2 linked regions of the Granulosicoccus antarcticus IMCC3135 genome follow. Each later gene encodes a partner of the first gene's protein in a complex. Links are inferred from orthologs where the notes say so. Each region holds a gene or a part of one and is shown on either strand. Other genes may lie near its edges.

Evidence for each region.
Region 2: the proteins of groL (region 1) and metK are in contact, whole or in part, in a cryo-EM structure (PDB 8P4O), measured with the Escherichia coli proteins. The link is inferred for Granulosicoccus antarcticus IMCC3135 from one-to-one orthologs.

Annotation. Positions count from the first base shown.
Region 1 is NZ_CP018632.1:1,496,913-1,501,001, forward strand. What follows is about bases 636-3,596. They hold groL (chaperonin GroEL), read left to right. Parts: upstream 636-1,274; coding sequence 1,275-2,918; downstream 2,919-3,596. Other genes in these bases: IMCC3135_RS06420 (FxsA family protein), read left to right, coding at 636-672; IMCC3135_RS06425 (co-chaperone GroES), read left to right, coding at 897-1,184; IMCC3135_RS06435 (putative bifunctional diguanylate cyclase/phosphodiesterase), read left to right, coding at 3,121-3,596. Outside these bases: more of IMCC3135_RS06420, read left to right, coding at 94-635; more of IMCC3135_RS06435, read left to right, coding at 3,597-4,089.
Region 2 is NZ_CP018632.1:2,303,268-2,306,743, forward strand. What follows is about bases 1-2,912. They hold metK (methionine adenosyltransferase), read left to right. Parts: upstream 1-827; coding sequence 828-1,997; downstream 1,998-2,912. Other genes in these bases: IMCC3135_RS10025 (DMT family transporter), read left to right, coding at 1-652; ahcY (adenosylhomocysteinase), read left to right, coding at 2,042-2,912. In the rest of the region: more of ahcY, read left to right, coding at 2,913-3,352. UniProt on the Escherichia coli protein: Catalyzes the formation of S-adenosylmethionine (AdoMet) from methionine and ATP.

The sequences.
Region 1 (4,089 bases):
ACTACAGACAAAAGTCGTATCGTCGTAATCAGCCAACGCTTGTTTGAGCGGTAATACGTCGATAGGTTCCATTTTGAAAATCCGGAGTTTGTGATGCCTTACGCACTACTGTTGTTCATATCATTGCCAATCATCGAGATCGCAGTAATGCTCAGGGTTGGAGACGCCATCGGCTGGCTCCCCACGTTGGCTATCGTCATTCTGACCGCCTTTATCGGCACCACATTATTACGACAGCAGGGTCTGGCCACGCTTAACACCGCTCGTCAGCGGCTGGATGCGGGTGAAATGCCAGCTCAGCAAATGCTGGAAGGCATGCTGTTGCTGCTGGGTGGTGTCCTGTTGTTGACACCTGGTTTCGTGACCGATGCCTTCGGGTTTGCTTGCGTGCTGCCTGTCACTCGCCAATGGCTGGCGAACAAGATCGCTTCACGCTCCATTGTCAGTGTCGGTGGTGTTGTGGGATTTGGAAGTGGGGCGGGGCGGCAGCGAGGCGGCCCGTCAGCCAAGGGCGGAACCACGATTGGATCTGGATCGACCGCTGGTGCTCGTCATAGCGATGCCCACTCTGCAGAATCCAGCGCCAGTGGTGGTCGACCTCAGCCCTCGACTCCTAGTCCAGAGTCGTCCGGAGAGGTCATTGATGCCGATTTCAAGCGAATTGATAAATAGAATTATATTGCCTGAAATGGCCGTCTGTAGCGCTTTATTGACTGAGTAGGTGTTTTTTGCCACCTGGTTCTGCAAGTTACAGGCAAATTTGTTGGTCCCGAGACTTGATATTGTGGCTGTCGACATTAGAATTAGCACTCCTTAGGGGAGAGTGCTAACAATGGTGCTCAACGCTCCTTTTGGACCTTATTTTTCACAGTTGATTTTTTCGGAGTCGTATTGGTATGAACATTCGTCCGTTGCATGACCGCGTGGTCGTCAAGCGCATGGAAGAAGAGCGCACGAGTGCCGGTGGCATTGTAATTCCTGATTCAGCTACTGAGAAGCCAGTTCGTGGTGAAGTGCTGTCAGTTGGTAAAGGCAAAATCGCTGAAAATGGCGATGTACGCCCTCTGGACCTGAAAGTAGGTGACCAGGTTCTGTTCGGCAAGTATTCCGGCACCGAAATCAAGATTGACGGTGAAGAAGTACTGGTTATGCGTGAAGACGACATCATGGGTGTTTTCGAGTAAAACCCCGCAGTCGTGTCCCAACTGGCTGGCGGTTGCAGCTAGAGCTCCCATCCAGTCATTTCCTGAACTCTTTTTGAGGATAGAATTTTAATGAGTGCCAAAGAAGTCCGTTTTTCCGATTCAGCCCGTCAGCGTATGCTCAAGGGTGTTGACATCCTGGCTAACGCCGTAAAAGTTACTCTCGGTCCTAAAGGCCGAAACGTTGTACTGGACAAGTCGTTCGGTGCCCCTACTGTCACTAAAGATGGTGTTTCTGTAGCCAAAGAAATCGAACTGGAAGACAAGTTCGAAAACATGGGTGCACAGATGGTGAAGGAAGTTGCTTCACAAACTTCTGACATCGCTGGTGACGGTACTACGACAGCAACAGTTCTGGCTCAAAGCATCGTTCGCGAAGGCCTGAAGTCAGTTGCTGCCGGCATGAACCCGATGGATCTCAAGCGTGGTATCGACAAGGCCGTAATTGCAGCAACTGCTGAACTGGCTGCCATGTCCAAGCCATGTAATGACGAGAAGTCAGTTGCTCAGGTTGGTACTATTTCTGCCAACAGCGACGAGTCAATCGGCAAAATCATTGCTGAAGCAATGAACAAGGTTGGTAAGGAAGGCGTTATCACTGTAGAAGAAGGCAAGTCTCTGGACAACGAACTTGACGTTGTTGAAGGCATGCAGTTTGACCGTGGTTACCTGTCTCCTTATTTCATCAACAACCAGGATGCAATGTCTGCAGAACTGGAAGATCCATATGTACTGCTTTTCGACAAGAAAATCAGCAACATCCGTGATCTGCTCCCCGCTCTGGAAGCCGTTGCCAAGTCTGGCAAGCCTCTCCTGATCATCGCTGAAGATATCGAAGGCGAAGCTCTGGCAACTCTGGTTGTCAACAGCATGCGCGGTATCATCAAGACATGTGCTGTTAAGGCGCCTGGTTTTGGTGACCGTCGTAAAGCCATGCTGCAGGATATCGCTATCCTGACTGGTGGCCAGGTAATCTCTGAAGAAGTCGGCCTGTCTCTGGACAAGATCACTTTGGAAGACCTGGGTACAGCCAAGCGTGTCACTGTTGACAAAGACAACACTACTATTGTTGATGGTGCTGGTTCTTCTGATGAGATCAACGCTCGCGTTGAACAGATTCGCACTCAGATTGAACAAGCTACTTCTGACTACGACAAGGAAAAGCTGCAAGAACGTGTTGCCAAGCTTGCCGGTGGTGTTGCAGTTATCAAAGTCGGTGCTGCTACCGAAGTTGAAATGAAAGAGAAGAAGGACCGTGTTGACGATGCACTGCACGCAACTCGTGCTGCTGTTGAAGAAGGTATCGTTCCTGGTGGTGGTGTTGCACTGGTTCGCGCCATTGCTGCTGTTGACAAAGTCAAGGGCGACAACCACGAGCAGGACATCGGTATCAGCATTGCCAAGCGTGCAATGGAAGAGCCTCTGCGTCAGATCGTTGCCAATGCTGGTGGTGAGCCTTCAGTAGTGGTTGCACGAGTCAAAGAAGGCACAGGTAACTTCGGTTACAACGCTGCTAACGGCGAATACGGCGACATGGTCGAAATGGGTATCCTGGATCCAACCAAGGTAACTCGTTACGCTCTGCAAAATGCTGCTTCTGTTGCTGGTCTGATGATCACCACAGAATGCATGATTGCTGACTTGCCGAAGGATGAAGCGGCCGGTGGTGGCATGCCTGATATGGGCGGAATGGGTGGAATGGGCGGCATGATGTAAGGCATTCGCCTTTATCATGTGAGTTAACGCTCATCAAGTAGTATCAAAACCCCCGCTCAATGCGGGGGTTTTGCGTTGTGGATGTGACAAAGTGTGGCGAGTTCGATTCGTGCTTAAGCGTCTGGGGATGGTGCCGATACCAGTTTTATCGGGATGCTAATACCTGCATTTCACTCCCATGTACCCAACAGGACGGGATTTTTTGAATTTTCGCGCATTCACAAGCACGGTCTATCGCTCGCGGGCAATACAAGCATTGTCCGGATCGGTTGCACTCACGCTATTGATCGTGCAGCTGACGTTGTTCTACCCGTCGATCTACGAACAATACGAGTCTCAGATCATCGAGCAATCGAGAGTAGAGCTGGCGTTGGTACGTGCCGCTTTTTTCAACGCGGACCCTGAGCAGATAAGCGTCCCGGACACGCTGTTGAGTGATTCTCTGGTGGGCCTGGTACTTGTGGATGCCTCGGGCAGGCTTCTGCTCAACAAGGGCAACACCTTCGACTATGTGCATGACAGCGGTGCCAGCGTAACTGAGTCCGGTACTGTGCATTCAGAAAACTGGACCATCCCGGCGAAGACGAGTTCTCTGTCAGGTATCGGCTTTATTGAGCGTGAGCAAATTGTGAACGCTGCACTGTTCAAGGCATTGGGGCTCAGTGCATTTGCCTTGCTAACCAGTTTGACAGGCGCTCTTGTGGCCATGTTTGGCGCACACCGATGGTATGTCGGCCCTATAGAGCAGCTGATCGGTGCGCTCAGGGACAGCCGTGAGAATAGTGAGGGACAGTTGCCGGAGTCTATCGAGGTTACTGATGGAAACGATTTGCGTCCTCTGGCTGAAGAGTTCAACGGTCTGATCGAGGCTCAGCGCAAGGCTGCCAGGCAGGTGAAGGTCAAGCAGCAGTATCTGGAATTCGCCGCTCACCATGATCCGCTGACTCATTTGCCCAACCGGCTCATGTTCGAGGATACCTTGAAGCGTACGGTGACTGAGACCATTGCTTCAGGCCTCAAGTTTGCTGTTTTTCTTGTTGATCTGGACAATTTCAAATTCTTCAACGATCAGTACGGGCATCTGGTTGGTGACAAGATGGTGGCGGAGGTGGGCAATCGTTTGCGCACCATGATGCGAGATATTGATCTGGTTGCACGGCTTGACGGTGAT
Region 2 (3,476 bases), 810 kb from region 1 along the record:
GATACAAAAACTGCAACCGCTGGTGGCGGTATCCCTGGCCGTCGTGCTGCTCAAGGAGCGAGTTGATCGGCAATTTCTGATTTGGCTGGCGGTATGTCTGGCAGGCAGTCTGATGATTGCAGCGGGTGATCTTCTGCCGGCGCTGAACCCGGCTAACTGGTCAGGGCAGGAAACACAGGATCTGTTACTGGGCTACGGTTGTACCCTGATTGCCGTGGTGGGATGGGGGGCCGCAACTGTCTATGGCAAGCAATTGAGTAACAAGGGTTTTAGTACTACGGACTTGATGGCAGGACGATTCCTGGTCGGGTTTCTGGTTCTGACACCAATCGCCTGGCTGTTCGCGAACCCTGCCGAAGTGACAGGCATGCATATGCCTCTGCAGTTTCTCAGCGGCGACAAGCAGTTCAATACCCTGGTGCTCATCGCTGTCATGGTGCTGATTTCTGGTGTGGGCGGTATGGGATTCTATTATCTGGGAATGAAACGATTGCCAGCGCGTGCTTGCGCGGTCGCAGAGATGTTCTTTCCGGTTGCCGCCGTTCTCATCAACTGGTTGGTGCTTGGGCAAGCTCTGACCCCGCTACAGATGGTCGGTGCGGCCGTTCTGTTATGTGGCAGCACGATGGTGGCGGTATCGCAAACTCGATAGAACCTGACAGGCTCCAGGCGCCGAGTAACCCATTGAGCTGCAATAAATAGCCGCTTCAAAGGCCGAAAAGCTCGATTTCAGCACAAAGTTTGCCGCTATGGAAATACTCATATAAATACATCCTTATGTGTTTATGGGTACAATGAACCGATCCAACCTTATTGAGGCCTGTGCAATGGCGCAAGACTATATCTTTACTTCCGAGTCAGTATCCGAAGGTCATCCGGACAAGATGGCTGATCAGATATCTGATGCCGTGCTGGATGCCATCCTCAAGCAGGACAAGGGTGCGCGAGTAGCCTGTGAGACGCTGGTAAAGACCGGTCTGGTTATCATCGCCGGAGAAATTTCAACCAGCGCCTATGTCGATCTGGAAGCTCTGGTCAGGAAAACGGTTACCGATATCGGTTATGACCGTTCGGCCGTTGGTTTTGACGGTGAGACCTGTGCTGTACTGAATGGTATCGGCAAGCAATCTCCTGATATTGCTGGAGGTGTTGATCGCAAGACCGCCGAAGAGCAGGGCGCTGGTGATCAGGGCCTGATGTTTGGTTATGCCAATAATGAAACCGATGTGCTGATGCCTGCACCCGTAACCTACGCGCATCGCCTGGTCGAACAACAATCAAAGGTACGTCGCGACGGTACATTGTCCTGGTTGCGTCCGGATGCCAAGAGTCAGGTAACTTTGCGTTATCAGAACGGTAAGCCCGTGGGTATCGATGCGCTGGTTCTCTCGACTCAACATGATCCGGATGTCTCTCTGGCGGATCTTCGTGAGGCGGTGATGGAGCATATATTGAAGCCGGTGCTGCCTGCCGACTGGTTGGACAATTGTCCCAAGGACAAGATCCATATCAATCCGACTGGCATTTTCGTGATTGGTGGTCCTGTCGGCGATTGTGGTCTGACCGGGCGCAAGATCATCGTTGATACCTACGGTGGTATGGCTCGTCACGGCGGTGGTGCATTTTCTGGTAAAGATCCTTCCAAGGTCGACCGCTCTGCCGCCTATGCCGGTCGCTATGTTGCCAAGAACATTGTTGCAGCAGGCCTTGCTGACAAGTGTGAGATCCAGGTGTCCTATGCCATTGGCGTTGCCGAACCGACCTCCATCAGCATTGAAACATTTGGTACTGGCAAGATTGACGATCGACGTATCGAAGACATCGTCAAAGATATTTTCGACCTGCGCCCTTACGGCATCGTGACCATGCTGGACCTGATTCGTCCCATCTATCAACAGACTGCGGCCTACGGTCATTTCGGTCGTGAACTCCCGGATTTTACCTGGGAAAAAACAGATCGTGCCGACGCCTTGCGCCAGGCCGCTGGACTGGCCTGAGTCACAGGTCAGCCTCTTATAAACATTTTTCGAGATACCCAATAATGAATGCATCTGTACAAGACGTAAGCGGTGACTATAAAGTCGCCGATATCAGCCTCGCAGACTACGGTCGCAAGGAAATCAGGATGGCTGAGCATGAAATGCCGGGCCTGATGGCGCTGCGCGAAGAATATGCCGGCAAGCAGCCATTGGCTGGTGCCCGCATCGCAGGTTGCCTGCATATGACTATCCAGACAGCGGTTTTGATTGAAACCCTGACGGCTCTGGGTGCTGAAGTTCGCTGGTCTTCGTGCAACATCTTCTCGACTCAGGATCACGCCGCTGCTGCAATTGCTGCTTCAGGTGTACCCGTATTTGCCTGGAAGGGTGAGAACGACGAAGAATTTGATTGGTGTATCCACCAGACGATCAAAGGACCCAACGGCTGGGTGCCAAACCTGATTCTTGATGACGGTGGCGATCTGACGGTCATGATGCACAACGATTACCCAGAACTGCTGGCTGATGTCAAAGGACTGTCTGAAGAGACCACGACGGGTGTACACCGTTTGGTTGAAATGGCAAAGAAAGGTCTGTTGAAAGTTCCAGCCATCAATGTCAACGATTCTGTGACCAAGTCCAAATTCGACAACCTGTATGGCTGTCGTGAGTCACTGCTTGATGGTATCAAGCGCGCTACCGACGTCATGATCGCAGGCAAGATTGCCCTCGTGGTTGGTTACGGCGATGTGGGCAAGGGCTGTGCGCAGGCGTTCCGTGGTATGGGTGCCACTGTCTGGGTAACCGAAGTTGATCCTATCTGTGCCTTGCAGGCTGCGATGGAAGGCTACCGTGTTGTTGTCATGGACGATGTAGCTGACTTGATCGACATTGTTGTGACTTGCACCGGAAACGTGAACGTTGTCACGCACGAGCACATGAAGCGCATGAAGAACGAAGCTATCGTGTGCAACATTGGCCACTTTGACAATGAAATTGATGTTGCTGGTCTGCGTCAATATACGTGGGAAAACATCAAACCTCAGGTCGATCAGGTGATCTTCCCTGACGGTAAGCGCATCACCTTGCTGGCTGAAGGACGACTGGTCAATCTGGGTTGTGCAACAGGTCACCCCAGTTTTGTCATGTCCGCTTCTTTCACCAATCAGGTGCTGGCGCAGATAGAACTATGGGAGCGAAGTGCTGACTATTCCATCGATGTGCATGTACTGCCAAAGGCTCTCGACGAGAAGGTTGCACGACTGCACTTGCAAAAGATTGGTGCCAAGCTGACGACCTTGTCGAACGAGCAAAGCGATTACCTTGGGCTAGAGACAAGCGGACCTTACAAGCCGGATCATTACCGCTACTAGTCGAACATCTTGGCTGGTGACTCCTCGACTCGTCGAGGAATACTAGTGAAATGTGCTTTATCCAAAGCCGACCCGTGAAACAGTCAATACGACTGTTACACGGGTCGGCTTTTTACATTTTGTC